One region of the Alcanivorax sp. 97CO-5 genome, then DNA from elsewhere that is predicted to be linked to it. Evidence: predicted binding sites of a transcription regulator. Region 1 holds the regulator's gene; the other holds the start of a gene.

The links. The regulator sigma-54, encoded in region 1, starts transcription at its own class of promoters, with help from an activator protein. The targets are predictions, from matches to a motif close to TGGCACNNNNNTTGCTNT.
Region 2: glnL (nitrogen regulation protein NR(II)) is a predicted target of sigma-54. The motif match lies at 4,155-4,172, and genes of this name have one in related genera.

Annotation. Positions count from the first base shown of each region.
Region 1 is NZ_KI965903.1:143,910-151,559, forward strand. It holds gene Y017_RS10010 (MFS transporter) at 1-187, opposite strand, end outside; gene Y017_RS10015 (HPr family phosphocarrier protein) at 326-595, opposite strand; gene rapZ (RNase adapter RapZ) at 635-1,483, opposite strand; gene ptsN (PTS IIA-like nitrogen regulatory protein PtsN) at 1,590-2,063, opposite strand; gene hpf (ribosome hibernation-promoting factor, HPF/YfiA family) at 2,079-2,378, opposite strand; gene Y017_RS10035 (RNA polymerase factor sigma-54) at 2,489-3,952, opposite strand; gene lptB (LPS export ABC transporter ATP-binding protein) at 4,090-4,815, opposite strand; gene lptA (lipopolysaccharide transport periplasmic protein LptA) at 4,812-5,411, opposite strand; gene lptC (LPS export ABC transporter periplasmic protein LptC) at 5,386-5,943, opposite strand; gene Y017_RS10055 (HAD family hydrolase) at 5,940-6,443, opposite strand; gene Y017_RS10060 (KpsF/GutQ family sugar-phosphate isomerase) at 6,444-7,412, opposite strand; gene Y017_RS10065 (phospholipid-binding protein MlaC) at 7,621-7,650, shown strand, end outside.
Region 2 is NZ_KI965883.1:24,171-31,820, reverse strand. It holds gene dtd (D-aminoacyl-tRNA deacylase) at 1-133, opposite strand, end outside; gene pip (prolyl aminopeptidase) at 130-1,053, opposite strand; gene Y017_RS14875 (hypothetical protein) at 1,052-1,297, shown strand; gene glnG (nitrogen regulation protein NR(I)) at 1,528-2,961, opposite strand; gene glnL (nitrogen regulation protein NR(II)) at 3,042-4,145, opposite strand; gene Y017_RS05435 (DUF4124 domain-containing protein) at 4,287-5,051, opposite strand; gene glnA (glutamate--ammonia ligase) at 5,194-6,600, opposite strand; gene Y017_RS05425 (sulfurtransferase TusA family protein) at 6,830-7,081, opposite strand; gene Y017_RS05420 (tRNA (5-methylaminomethyl-2-thiouridylate)-methyltransferase) at 7,088-7,650, opposite strand, start outside.

The DNA of each region.
Region 1 (7,650 bases):
TGGAGCCGGTAAGCACTGGGGTTGCCATGAGCAGGCCCAGCTGGGTATCGGTGAGGTTCAGTTCATCCTTAATCTGTAACCCGAGTATGGACAGCATTGTCCATACTGCAAAACAGAGGGTGAACGCAAAGGTCGAGAAAACTAGCGCGCGGCGTTGCTCCGCACGTGCCATTCCTTCTGCAACCATAGGACCTCCCTGCCTCATGGTTGTATGACGGGGGCGGCTTGTTAACAAGCCTGTTTAGGATAGTTACAGCTGCAAAGGCGGGAGCGCAATAAGTGATCGATATAAACCCTGTATACGATACAAAACCTTGATCTGCGTCTATTCTCCTTCGTCAAAACGGCGAGAGAACAAGTCTTTCAGTTCGTCCATAGCCTGTTGTTCATCATCGCCCTCCACTCGAAAGGTGATGCGGCTTCCCTTGGCCGCCCCGAGCATGAGCAAGCCCATGATGCTTTTCGCGTCGATGGTCTGCGTTTTGTGCAGTACCAGGATGCTGCTGTTGTAGCGTGATGCCACGCTGACTACTTTGGCGGCAGCGCGGGCATGCAGGCCGAGTTTGTTGATTACATCGAGTTGTTTTTCAATCATCGGTCATCTTGTGGTCGGAGGAGGTGGCTGCTTGCTGGGTTAGAGTTCCCTATGGCGGACCTGAAGGACAATGCCTTCTGCGCGCAGATTTTTTGCCAGCTGTTCGGTGATGAAGACGGAGCGATGGCGGCCGCCGGTGCAACCGATCGCCACGGTGACATAGCTGCGGTCGCTGTTGGCAAAGGCCGGTAGCCAGCGCACAACGAAATCGCCAATATCTTTGAGCATGTCGTGACTGGCCTGGTGCTGGCTAAGAAACTCGATAATGCAGTCATCCTTGCCGGTGAAAGGACGCAGGTCTGCATGCCAGTGAGGATTGGGCAGCACTCGCACATCGAACACAAGGTCGGCATCGGTGGGCAGGCCATTCTTGAAGCCAAAGGATTCCAGTTGCAATGACAGTGTGGCTTCACGGCGAGCTACCCGTTCACGCATGAGATTGCGCAGGGTGTGGACGTCATGGTTGCTGCTGTCGATGACTAGGTCGGCACGTTGGCGGATGTTGGCCAGTAGCTCACGTTCATGGCCGATGGCGTCGGCCAGAGAGCGTTGATCGGTGCCCAGTGGGTGGCGGCGACGGGTAGCGCTGAAGCGAGTAAGAAGAGTGTGATCATCCGCATCTAAGTAGATGATTTCGCTGCGAACCTGCTGTTCATTAAGTGCGTGAAGAATGTTGTCGAAGGCCAGTAACTGGGCGGGGAGGTTGCGAGCATCAATACCAACGGCGACCCGCTCAATTGGGGGGTCGCCTTCACTGAGTTGTTTTGCCAGGGTGGGTAGCATGCCGACAGGCAAGTTGTCGACGCAGTAAAAGCCTTGATCTTCCAGTGCCTGCAGCGCGGTGGTTTTCCCTGAACCGGAGCGCCCACTGATAATGGTGAGTTTCATGGTTGCACCGCTCGCGGGTGGCTCGCAGTATATTGGAACGCAAGACCGATAGGTGAGGACGTGTTTTGGATGCGCGGCATAATGCGCGAGAGCCTGCTGTGTTGCTTCATGATGCCAATCGTAACTCTGCCTCAGATTCTATCGCCGCCTGGTAGAGCTGCTGGTTGTCAATGCTGCGTCGCAGTTCTGTACGGTAAGTCTCGTCGTTGAACAGGGAGGCCAGATGGCTGAGGGTTTTGAGATGTTGTTCCGGGTTGTCCTGGGGGACGAGTAATACAAACACCAAATCCACAGGCTGACCGTCAACGGCGTCGAAATCAATGGGGGTTTCTAGTTTTAACAACAGGCCTACAGCCTGTTGGCAATGTCCTAGTCGACAATGAGGAATGGCAATGCCTTCGCCAATGCCCGTGGAGCCCAGTTTTTCCCGGGCGACCAGAGCGTCGAAGACTTCCTGCTCATTAAGGCTGCCACAGCTGGCAGCTGCCAGCTGTGCAACCTGGTCAAGCAGTTGTTTCTTGCTGCTGGCCTGTACGCCGTGATGGGTGCGGGCCAGAGTCAGTAGTTCGCGAACTCGCATAATTGTCGCTTTGGGTTAGTGACCGTGCTTGTGGCTGACGGCTTTTTCTTTGTGTTTAAGAATCTGACGATCCAATTTGTCCGTCAGTTTATCGATCGCAGCATACATGTCATCTGCCTCAGCGGTGGCAAAGACATCGGCCCCGGAAATATGAATTGTGGACTCGGCTTTGTGGCTTTTGGGTTCCGGGGAAAGAATCACCTGGATGCTGGTAATTTGGTCGAAATGGCGCTCAAGGCGGGAAAATTTATCTCCCACATAAGTGCGCAAGGCATCGGTAATTTCCAGGTGATGACCGCTGATATTAATTTGCATGGCTGGCTCCTTTACCTGTTTGAGAAACCCGGGATAAAGACCTTGTTTATTCAGCCTTTCAGGCTGGCCTCGCAAGGTTTTCCCCGCGTTCCTGGGTCCGTTCTGGCGCTCTACACTAAACGTTTACGGGCGCTAGAAGACGGTATTCTCATCGCTTCTCTGTATTTGGCGACGGTCCGGCGCGCTACATTAATTCCCTGCTCATTGAGCAAGCTCGCCAGCTTGTTATCACTGAGTGGCTTGCGGGGATTCTCTGCAGCGACCAGTTTCTTAATAATGGCACGAATAGCAGTGGAGGAACACTCACCGCCGCCGTCGGTTCCCACATGACTGGAAAAGAAATATTTCAGCTCAAAGACGCCGCGTGGTGTCATCATGTATTTCTGATTGGTGACCCGGCTGATGGTTGACTCATGCATTTCAACAGCATCGGCAATATCCGCCAAAACCAGGGGTTTCATGGCTTCATCGCCATAATCGAAGAACCCTTGTTGCACGTCCACGATGCGGGTGGCCACCTTGAGCAAAGTGTCGTGGCGGCTTTGCAGGCTCTTGATGAACCATTTCGCTTCTTGAACGCAATTGCGCAAATATTGCCCGTCTTCACCGCTGGTGGTACGGGCAATGCTCGCGTATTGCTGTTGCAGGTTGACCCGCGGAAGGACGTCGTCGTTTAGGCTCACCTGCCAGCGACCTTGATGTTGGCGGACGATCACGTCAGGAACGGCGTAGTCCACTTGAGGTTCGCCAATTTGCTCACCGGGGGCTGGGTCCAGGGTGCGCAGTAGGGATAAAGCCTCTAGAAGGACCTCTTCAGAGAGCTGAAGGGTGCGGCGCAGTGCGGTGTAATCGTGCTTTTCTAGTAGGTTCAGATGTTCCAGTAGGGCAGAGGCTTCGTCGCGCAATGGGGTGTCCGCTGGCAGTTGGCGCAGCTGGACGCCGAGGCAGTCAGCTAGGTTGACGCTGGCGACGCCCACCGGGTCGAACTGTTGCAACCGGTGCTGCACGGCAAGCACTTCATCGTGCTCCAGTTCGTCTCCTTCGGTGAGTAGGTCTGGCTGGGCATTCACCATGTCGACGATATCGCTTAGGGGGGCAGTGATGTAACCACGGTCGTCCAGGGACTCGATAATCGTTATGGCGATTATCCGGTCTACATCGCTCATGGGGGTGAGGTTTAGCTGCCAGAGCAAGTGGTCCTGTAAGTTGCCGGAAACGGCGTGTCGTTGCTGCCATTCGTCGGCATCGTCGGGGAGTGCGGCGCTGTTGCTGGTGCTCTGGCCGGAATAGACGTCATCCCATTCGGTTTCCACCTCGGGCTCGTCTTGTATCAGTTCTTCTAGGGCGTTATCACGGTCGGTGTCGAGCTCTTCATCCTGACGTTCTTCGTCATGCTCGGGGAGGGCATCGTCACCGAAATCGTCTGCCAATTCCAGCAGGGGGTTGCTCTCTACTGCTTGCTGGATTTCCTGGCGCAGGTCTAAAGTGGATAGCTGCAAGAGGCGAATGGCCTGCTGCAGCTGCGGTGTCATGGTGAGCTGCTGGCCAATTTGTAATTGTAGTGTGGGCTTCATACTGCTCAGTATTCTGCTAGTCCCCAAAAAACCCAGGATAGCAGTCTATCTACACGCTAAGCAATATTTGTGCCAGGTGAAACTGTGTGCTAGGGATGACCGCAAGTCACAATAGAAGAGAGGATTTGCGGCGGACCTTATAGTCTGAAATCGGCGCCAAGATAGACGTCTCGCACTTGTTGGTTGGCAAGGATAATATCCGCGTCACCGGAGGCGATGATGTGGCCAGCGCTGACGATATAAGCGGTGTCACAGATATCCAGGGTCTCGCGTACATTGTGGTCGGTGATTAAGACGCCGATGCCGCGTTCTTTGAGGTGGCGAATGATGCCTTTGATGTCGTTAACCGAGATGGGGTCAACGCCAGCAAAAGGTTCGTCCAGCAGAATGAAGTCAGGGTCTGTGGCCAAGCCTCGGGCGATTTCCGCGCGGCGGCGCTCGCCGCCGGACAGGCTCATCCCCAGCGAATCGCGAATGTGCCCGATGTGGAATTCCTTGAGCAGGCCTTCCATGCGCTCGTGGCGTTCCGCTTTGCTAAGCTCCTTGCGGGTTTCTAGGATGGCCATGATGTTCTCTTCCACCGTTAGGCGGCGAAAGATACTGGCTTCTTGAGGCAGGTAGCCAATCCCTCGCTGGGCGCGACCGTGCATGGGCAGGTGAGTAATGTCCGTGTCGTTGATTTCAATGCGACCGGCATCGGCCTCCACTAGCCCAACAATCATGTAGAAGCAGGTGGTTTTGCCGGCCCCATTGGGCCCCAGTAGCCCGACTATTTGGCCGGCTTCTACATCCAGGGAAACGTCTTCGATAACCCGGCGACCCTTGTAGCTTTTTGCTAGGTGATGGGCGCGTAAATGGCTCATGGTGTGTTGGGCTCCGCCTTAGGTGATGCGCTGTCGCTGCCTTCACTTTGGGTGTCGTTTGGGTTGCCGTTATTCGCTTCAATATTCGCGTCGACAGGGGCATTAGTTGTCTGGTTTTCGGCGGGGATTACCAGCCGCACCCGTTGGTCACCTTCACTGCTGGCGTCCACTCGCTTGGAGTCTAGGCTGTATTCTACCTTGGCGCCCTCGAAAGTGTTGCCCTGGTGTTCGATGTAGGCATCGCCGGTCAGGACCAAGGTGCGCGCTTTAATATTGTAAACCAGATTTTCAGCGTGGGCGTTAAGGCCTTCACCCTCTTCCATGCGCACCGGGGTGCCGGTAGCTTCCACCCGAACCAGCTCGCTATTTTGGGTGAACATGCGCATTTCATCGGCAAACAGTTTGCGCTTGCCTTGAATCAGTTCCACGTTGCCGCTGTACACGCCGCTGCCGGCACTCTGCTCGAAACGACCGTTGTCTGCCGTGACCTGGATCGTGCCTTCCATGGGGGCGGCCTGAACGCCCAAGGGGAAAGCTATAAGCAATGCCAGTACGGCGAGATTGCAGGTGCTATGAAGCCGGTGCTTCAAATTCACTCTTTACTCCTTTTTTTAGTTCCAGAACGCCCTTGTTGAGATCTGCTTCCAGGGCGCCAGCACGGGTCTGGCCGGAGTCAAACCGCATTTCTACGTCGCCGGGGGTGGTGGCGATGTTAGTGTCGCTGTTGAAATGCAGTTCTTCTGTATTCACGGTCATTTTCTGGATCGGATTATTCACATTGACCTTGCCAAGAAAAGAGATCAGGTCGCCGTCTTCTTGCACGATGCCTTGCTCGCTAGTGATGGTCCAGCTGCCTTTGTCGTTGGCCATGATCAGTACTGGGGCTTGCATCTTGGTGAGCGGATTGTGGTCGAACTGCACTAAACTGTCCGCAGTTAAGTGGTACTGCAGGCTGCCATCTTTTTCGCTGAAGGCTCGCGCGCTGACCTGGTCAGCAATGATTGCCGGTGCCATAGCCACCGCATTGTCTTGGCCAGGCAGAGCGCTGTCCCACTCGTGCAGGGTCATCAGCATCACCAGCCCCAGCAGCAGAATGCCGGTGGCACTTAATAGCCCCTGACGTTTCATGCCGGGCTCCGCAGGGCAAGAATGGCGTCACAGATTTCCCGTACCGCTCCCTCTCCACCGCGACGGACAGTGATGTGATTTGCCGCATTTTTGGCGCAGTCGTGGGCGTTGTTTGGGGCAAAACTCAGTTGCGCCCAGAGCAAGGCACTAACGTCAGGTTCGTCGTCACCAGCGTAGCCGGTTTCACTGGCGCGCATGTTCAGCGAGTCAGCCAGAGCTTCCAAGGCGACGCCCTTGTCTTCGCGGCCTTGAATAACATGCTTGATGCCAAGGTCCGCTGCGCGTTTGGCCACCATGGGCGAGTTGCGCCCGGTAATGATAGCTAGGGTGACGCCGCTGGCCGCCAGCTTTTTCAGGCCGTGGCCATCCAGGGTATTGAAAACTTTCAGTTCTTCACCGTTGGGGCCAAACAGCAGACGGCCATCGGTCATCACACCATCCACGTCAAACGCCATCAAGCGCAAGTTCTGGACATCTATAGGGGGCAGTTGCATGGCCATTTACACTACTCCCGCGCGCAGTAGGTCTTGCATGTTGAAAGCGCCGAGCGGTTTGCCATCACTGTCACAAACCATTAAGCCGTTAATCTTGCGGTTTTCCATGATTTGTAAAGCTTCAGCGGCTAGATGACCTTGGGCAATGGTGATTGGATCAGAAACCATAACCTCGGCAATGGTGGCTTTTCGAATATCGATGTCCCGGTCGAGGATGCGGCGCAAGTCACCATCAGTAAAAATGCCGGCTAGAGTGCCGTCTGTGTGGGTGATGGCGGTCATCCCCAGGCCTTTATGGGTCATTTCCAGTAGGGCTTCGCTAAGCGAGGTGGTAGTGCTGACCACGGGAAGCTGCTCACCAGTGTGCATGATGTCATCCACTTTCAATAGCAGGCGCCGGCCCAGGCTGCCTCCGGGATGGCTGAGGGCAAAGTCTTCCGGTGTGAAGCCGCGGGCTTCTAACAGGGCAATAGCCAAGGCATCGCCCATGGCCAGTGCGGCGGTGGTCGAAGAAGTCGGTGCCAGATTATGGGGGCAGGCCTCTTCCGCTACGGCAACTGTCAGATGTACATCTGACAGTTGCGCTAATGCAGATTGTGGGCGCCCGGTCATGCCGACCAAGGCGGTGCCCTTACGCTTGATGACCGGTAATATGGCCAGCACTTCGGCGGTTTCGCCGGAGTTGGACAGTGCCAGTACCACGTCGTCAGCGGTAATCATGCCCAAATCACCATGGGAGGCTTCGCCAGGGTGAACAAAAAAAGAGGGGGTGCCGGTGCTGGCAAGAGTGGCGGCTAGCTTGCTGCCTACGTGCCCGCTTTTGCCCATGCCGGTGACGATGACGCGGCCTTTGGCGTTCAGCATCAGGTCGCAGGCGGCGCAAAAGCTGGTGTCCAGGCTGTCTTTCAGAGCATCCACGGCCCGGGCTTCGATTTCTAGTACCCGTTGGCCAATGCTGATGTGGTTGTGGCTCATGCGCTCTCCTTGATATTGGCGGCGATTATACACGTGTTGTGGCCTCCACGTTGACCCGTAATCGGTAACTCGATCGCGTTGAAGGGAACCGCCTTGCACTCTGTGACTCCAATAAAAGCACTGAGGTTCAGTGTGTTGCGGTTGTTGATCACTGGACAGCAGGTAAAGAACACCGTAAAACCGCCGAAGACTAAATAGGGAGTAATCTATGCATTTACAATGGTATATGGCCGCCTGG
Region 2 (7,650 bases), on a different contig from region 1:
TCCTGTCCACTAAAGCGGTGTCATCGTGCTTTTCTATACCAATGAACAATAACAAACCATTATCAATCGCCCCCACGGTTCTACCGCTCACATCCACATGGGCTTCACTAACTCGCTGCATTAATACTTTCACTGCTTCGCCCTCCGATCCAGTCGGGTTACCGCGTTAACCAGAGCCTGCGCCACCCCCGGATCCATGGAAGAGTGTCCACCCCTGTCAACCCAATTAAGCTCGCTATTGGGCAACACTTGATGCAATGCTAGTGCTTGCTCCGGCGGACAGACGAAATCCCTGCGCCCATGCACAATTTCCACCGGCACCTGGCTCCCTGCACAGACCTCTAACAAGGGGCGCTCAATAAAACCGCCGGCAAGAAAATAATGGGTTTCTTGCCTCGCCATGCACAGCTCGCCATCACTACCCGCCCCAGGCGGCTGGGTGGGCATCAGGGCTAGTGTCGATTCCCAGTTACACCATGCCCGCGCATAGCGATGCGCATCATCCCCCTGTAGTCCCTGATAATAACGTTCAAGCAAATGGCCACTGCCGGGAGGCGCTTGCTGCTCCAGCGCTTGCCAGGCTTCCGGGAACAAACGCGCAGCACCTTTGCTAGTGTAGAGCCAGTCTAAGTCCCGCTCTCGACAAAGAAAAATACCCCGCAGCACCATTGCCGTAATGTACTGCGGGAACGCCGCCAAATACGCCAGTGCCAGTGTTGCTCCCCAGGAGCCACCAAACACCATCCAACGCTCAATATGTAACGCTTGGCGAATCTTTTCGAGATCCAATAGCAAATGGCTCAAGGTATTATTATCGATAGAACCCAGCGGCCGGCTTTGACCGGAACCACGCTGATCAAACAGAATAATGCGAAATTTTTGCGGATCAAAAAAACGCCGCAACGCTGGGGAGCAACCGCCACCAGGCCCACCATGCAGCACGACTACCGGGCTGCCCTGTGGATTGCCGCTTTCCTCCACATACAGTTGATGCCCCTCGCCTACGGGAAGATAAAACTGCCGGTTAGCATCCAAATAAGGGAATAACGCCATGATGGAAGTTCTGAGAAAAAGAAGGGGTTTAGCATACCTGTTGCTAGTACTGCTGCAAGGTCTGCTGGCCGCCTGTGACAACGCTCTACCAGAGCAGGCCATCAGCAAAGCACTGGCAGAGATAAAAAAGGGCATTGAAGAAGGCGACACCAGCACAATAATGGGCCTAGTGGCCGATAACATTACCGTGGAGCGACGCGGGCGAACGCTGAGCCGCAAGGAAATTCAACGCACCCCACCCTAGTCGATTTTTTTCCGCTACCCAAACCGCAACATCTCATTCACACGCATCAATATTGCACTGGACCTGGTGACACAGGAGCAAGCACGCGTACAATTTACCGTGCTGCCCTGGGGTGGAAAAAATGTGTTTCCTGAGGATGCCGAGAGCTACCAAATGGACAGTCACTGGCAGCTGAACGGCGGCTGGAAAATAAAAAACCTGAAGACCGGCACATAATATGTGTCCGTTTTTTAGTCCTCATCATTCCCCTGAAGCTGGCTTTCCATGTCCAGCTCTTTAATCTTACGCGTCAGCGTATTTCGACCCCAACCCAACAGCGCCGCTGCGTCGCGTTTACGACCACCGGTATGCTGTAAAGCCACTTCGATCATGGTGCGCTCAAAACCGGGCACGGCCTGTTCAAGAATATTTCGCTCACCCTGAGACAACGCACGGTCGGCCCAGTTGCGCAAAGACTTGAGCCAGTCACCACTAATATCGGCGCCTTTCGCTGGGCCAGTCTCTTTCAACTCTGGCGGAAGATCATCCACGAGTACTTCTCGACCAGAAGCCATCACGGTTAACCAACGGCAGGTATTTTCCAGCTGCCGCACGTTGCCCGGCCAAGCCTGAGCAGCAAGATATTTTTCCGTGTCCTTATGAAGAATTTTCGGCTCTACCCCCAATTCACTTCCCGCTCGCTGAAGGAAATAATTGGCTAATCGCGGGATGTCCTCGCGGCGCTCGGCCATGCGGGGAATATGAATGCGGATAACGTTTAAGCGATGAAATAGATCCTCACGGAAGTCGCCATCCTTCACCAGTTTTTCCAGATCTTGGTGGGTGGCTGCGATTATGCGTACATCCACGTGGATCGGCGTGGTTCCGCCGACGCGGTAGAATTCACTTTCCTGCAGTACCCGCAACAAACGTGTTTGAGCCTCCAGTGGCATATCCCCGATTTCGTCGAGAAACAGGGTGCCTCCGTTAGCCTGTTCAAAACGGCCCACCCGCTGATTGTTAGCGCCAGTAAAAGCGCCTTTCTCATGGCCAAACAACTCTGATTCGATCAGGTCCTTGGGAATAGCCGCCATATTCAAGGCGACGAAATTCTTTTCCCGTCGTAAGGAATGACGATGCAAGGCGCGGGCAACCAGCTCTTTACCGGTACCGGACTGTCCATTAATCAGCACCGTCACGTTGGAATGGCTGAGCCTACCGATGGCACGAAAGACTTCCTGCATGGCCGGCGCTTCACCAATAATTTCGGTGGGCGCTTCTTCTATCGGTTCAGGAAAATCGCCACGGGATTCTTCCCGGTGCTTGATCGCTCTACGTACCAACGCCACCGCTTCATCCACATCAAACGGCTTGGGCAAGTATTCAAACGCGCCACCCTGGTAGGAAGCCACAGCGGAATCCAGATCGGAGTGAGCGGTCATGATGATTACCGGCAAGTCTGGGTTTTTACGCTGCAGGATTTTCAGCATCCGCAAACCGTCGGTGCCCGGCATGCGCACATCACTGATAAGCACTTCTGGCTCCTGCCCTCCCTGCTCCAGGGTGTTGAGCGCCTCATCCGCATCCTCAAAGCAGGTCACCGCATAGCCTTCCTGGCCCAGCGCCTTTTCCAACACCCAGCGAATCGAGCGGTCATCATCCACAACCCAAATACTGACACTCATGACCTGCTACTCCTGTAATTTCTATCACCTCCGCACTAGCGGCCGGCGTGTATGACAACAATCTGATCACAGCCGCGCAATTACGCTGTGTTGGTTTCATCCAGCTGCTCCATGGGCAGCAAAATGCTGAATACAGTTTGGCCAGGCTGGCTTTCGCATTCGATCAGCCCTTGGTGCTGACTAATAATGGATTGCGCAATGGACAAGCCCAGCCCCGTGCCATTAGCACGGCCACTAACCATGGGATAGAACATCGTCTCCTGTACCTCTTCGGTGATCCCCGGGCCGTTATCGATAATATCCATGCGTAGCACCAGTCGATGACGCTGTGCACCGATGGTGAACTGCCGCAACACACGGGTACGCATAGTGATACGAGGCTCAGGAGTCTGTGACTCCAGCAACGCCTGGGAGGCATTGCGAATAAGGTTGAGCAACACTTGAATTAGCTGATCTCGATCGGCAATCACATCCGGCAAACTAATATCGTAATCTCGCCAGATAGCTATCCCTTTGGGGTATTCCGCCAGCAGCAACTGACGCACATGCTCGAGGCACTCGTGCACATTCACTGCCCGGAACTCGGGGGGTTTACGCGGGCCAAGCATGCGATCCGCTACCGAACGCAACCGATCGGCTTCATCGATAATAACTCTGGTGTATTCAGTCAGGTCCGGACTCGGCAGTGCCCGCTCCAACAACTGGGCGGCACCACGAATCCCTCCCAGCGGATTTTTGATTTCGTGGGCCACGCCACGCACCAGAGCCCGGGTGGCTTGGTGGGCATGAATCAACGCTTCTTCACGACCAATGCGTAACAGGCGATCCAGCGACTGCATCTCCATCAACAAACACAGCGGTTGTCCCGGGTCGTTGATGGGGCTGACCGAGTAATCCACCACAATTTCGTGGCCCGGTGCCACCGACAACCGTGCTTCACGCTGGGTAAACGGGTGCTCTTCATCAATGCACTGCTGAATAGCCAGGCGCGCTTCTTCATCGTCGAAAAAATAATCAGGCAAAGGCTGATCCAGCGCACGGCTCGCGCTGGTGGCCAGCAGCATTTCCGCCGCGGGGTTCAGGTAGCGCACACACAGGGCTTCGTCCAGCATGATCACCGCAGTACGCAGGTGATCCAGTAGTCGTTTGTGCAACGTAATGTCACTCATCAAAAATTGGCCCATAACAGGGCATAAGCAATTATCAGGCCATCTGCTCAGTCGCCATAAAAAACGTCAGCCAGCAGCCTATGGCGCAAGCGCAAGCGCTTGTCGTTGATGAGTTTAAAGGGATGACAGGCCGTATTGCACCATGTGGGTGCATATTTAGTTACTGAGAATGCTCCGATTCGGTTTAGCGGGCCGAGCAGCACTGCCCCGATCTGCTCCACTGCCCACATTGGCAGCGCCCCCAGTTGAGGCACTACCCCCCACATTCGCCGCGCCGCCACGATCGGCTGCACCACCCGCTTGCGCAGCACCACCGTTACTGCCGCCACCTGCAGAGTTACGGAAATCGCCGACCGTGCTGCGGTGTATGTAAAGCTTCACCGGCTCGGAAGTAATCCGGGGCTCTCCATCTTCCCCGACCACCTTAACGATAAGGGTGTGCTCACCGCGATCCGGAGCATCGAGCTGCATGGCCGGCTGCTCGATACCGTTGTCGATCAGCACCAATCTATCTCCCGTCTTTAGACCGGGCTGTAAACTCACAGACACATATACCGCATCTGCAGGGTTACGCAGAGTAGAACCACTTTCCGGCGCGGTAATGGCCAGCGAGCTATAACCCTCCCCGGCCTGGCCTCCTGTTTTAGCCTCTTCAGGCTGAGCAGCGGCTTGCGGCATTTCCACCGTCTTAATCGGCACCGTATTAGTGGTTTTCAGCTTCACTTCTTCTGAGTGGCGGTTCTGCGCCGGCTGGTCGGAGAACACCACATTACCTTTTTCGTCGGTGGTTCGATAAATCTTCGACGCAGGCGCATCAGGCTCCTTCCCCTCGCTGACACTCCCTGCGTTTTCCGCCATGGAGGCCAAGCTCACCCCAGACACCAAGGCCAGCACAACAAACGAAATTAGCGACTTTTTCATTATTATCTCCATATCTGCCCTTGATTCTGGCCTGACTCGACCGCTCAGAAAAGGGGGGAGTGCACAAAACCGCCGCCTTTATTCCAGGCAAAAAAAAGCCCCCGACAAGCGGAGGCTCTGTTCTGCTAGCGACCCGAAGGCATTAGCAAGAGTAGTACATATCAAACTCAACCGGGTGCGGGGTCATGTTCAGACGCTCAACCTCGGCACGCTTCAGCTCGATGTAGCCTTCCAGCATATCCTTGGTGAACACGTCACCTTCGGTCAGGAAGTCCATGTCTTCTTCCAGACAATCCAAGGCCATGGTCAAAGTGTGAGCCACGGTAGGAATGTCTTTTGCTTCTTCAGCCGGCAAATCATACAAATCTTTGTCCATGGCATCGCCAGGGTGCATCTTGTTCTTGATGCCGTCCAAGCCAGCCATCAGCAGGGAAGCAAAGCACAGGTACGGGTTGGCAGACGGGTCAGGGAAGCGCGCTTCCACACGACGGGCCTTAGCACTGTTCACAAACGGGATGCGGATGGATGCAGAACGGTTACGGGCAGAGTAGGCCAACATTACCGGCGCTTCAAAACCGGGCACCAGACGCTTGTAAGCGTTAGTGGACGCATTGGTGAATGCGTTCAGCGCACGGGCATGCTTAATGATACCGCCAATGAAATACAACGCTTCATCAGACAGACCAGCATAGCCGTCACCGGCGAACAGGTTTTTGCCGTCTTTACCCAGGGATACGTGCACGTGCATACCAGAGCCGTTATCACCGATCAGCGGCTTAGGCATGAAAGTAGCTGTCTTGCCGTAAGCGTGAGCCACATTGTGTACGCAGTACTTAAGAATCTGTACTTCGTCCGCTTTGGCGGTCAGGGTGTTGGCGCCAACACCGATCTCACACTGACCAGCCGTGCCCACTTCGTGGTGATGCACTTCAATTTTCAGCCCCATGGACTCCATGGCAGAACACATGGCGCCACGCAGATCGTGCAGGCTGTCTACCGGAGGAACCGGGAAGTAACCGCCTTTCACACCAGGACGGTGACCAATGTTGCCGCCCTCAAAGTCTTCATGGGAAACCCACGCAGCTTCTTCAGAGTGGATGTTATACATGGAACCCTGCATGTCGGACTTCCACTGCACGGAGTCAAATACGAAAAACTCCGGCTCAGGGCCGAACAGAGCGGTATCCGCGATACCAGTAGATTTCAGGTATTCCTCAGCACGACGGGCAACGGAACGCGGGTCGCGCTCGTAACCTTGCATGGTGGTCGGCTCAAGAATGTCGCAGCGCAAGTTCAGGGTAGCAACGTCAGTGAACGGGTCCAGCACGGCGGACTCGTCGTCCGGCATCATCACCATGTCCGATTCGTTGATGCCCTTCCAACCAGCGATGGAGGAGCCATCAAACATTTTGCCGTCCTGGAAGAAATCTTCGTCGATTTCGCCAACCGGAAGGGTAACGTGCTGCTCCTTACCAGAGCTATCGGTGAAGCGCAGGTCCACCCATTTCACATCGTTTTCTTTGATCAGTTTGAGGGTCTTAACAGACATTATCGTGCGTCCTCCTAAGGAACAGCGGGTTTGTCTCTGACTCGTCGTGCCGCTCTGAGGAAGCGCAACACAAAGAACCGGTATTCTCGGCCACTGGGCCAGCTTTGCCAATAGGGAGGCAAATACCGTGCCAGCCCTTTTTTAGCGCATTCTCTACTTGATTCGAAGAAACAAGAACAGGCGACTCATTTTGGTGCACAGTTGCGGTGCGCCAAACGCATATAGGGCACTAAAATAGTGCACCATTATCTTGCCCGACGCGCAACACCACAAAAACTTCGTTGCCTTGCTCCGCCATTTCCAGCACCTCATGGCCATTAATCCGACACCAGGCGGGGATATCGCTTAATGCTCCAGGGTCGGTGCAAACGACTTTCAGGGTATCACCTGTCGCCAGAGTTCTTACTTTATTTTGAGTTTTTATCACCGGCATGGGGCACAGCAGCCTGCGCACATCCAATTCGTGAAGGGTATCGGTCATCGTCGTTCAGCCCACATTCCAGCTTGGCAGCACCGCTTCCGCTTGCGCCGGCGCCACGGTAATCTCGCGTGCAACACCGTCCGGGCTGCGCACTTCCAGAGTCACCGCGTCTTCAACACGCCCCTTGGAGTAACGTGCCACAATGGCCGCCGCCTGCTCCAGCTCTGCCTCGCTACCAAACTCACCGTCCACCAGCGCCAGCGGGCCCGGGCAACTCACCGTAGTAATACTGGTGAACTGGTAACGATAACCTTCCAGAAAACGGTTTTCACCTTCTTCACGGCTGATAATCAGTTTGTAATGCGGCTGCGGACGCAGATGACGCCCAACCTTCAGCAGCATGATGTCATCCAGTTCGTATCGACGCTCATTGCGAGCCTTCCACAGGTCCGCCAGCTTGTTGGAATAAGACTCATCGGTGAGGAAGCAACAGCCACCGGCAGGCTGAGCAAAATCGTCCAACCCAAACTTGGCGGCCAGCGCCATTTGCGGTTTCCGGTTACGGCCGGAAAAATCGTGCAACTGCTCCCGGTTTACCCAACCTTCGCGCTCAGGCAGCGTAGGGGGCA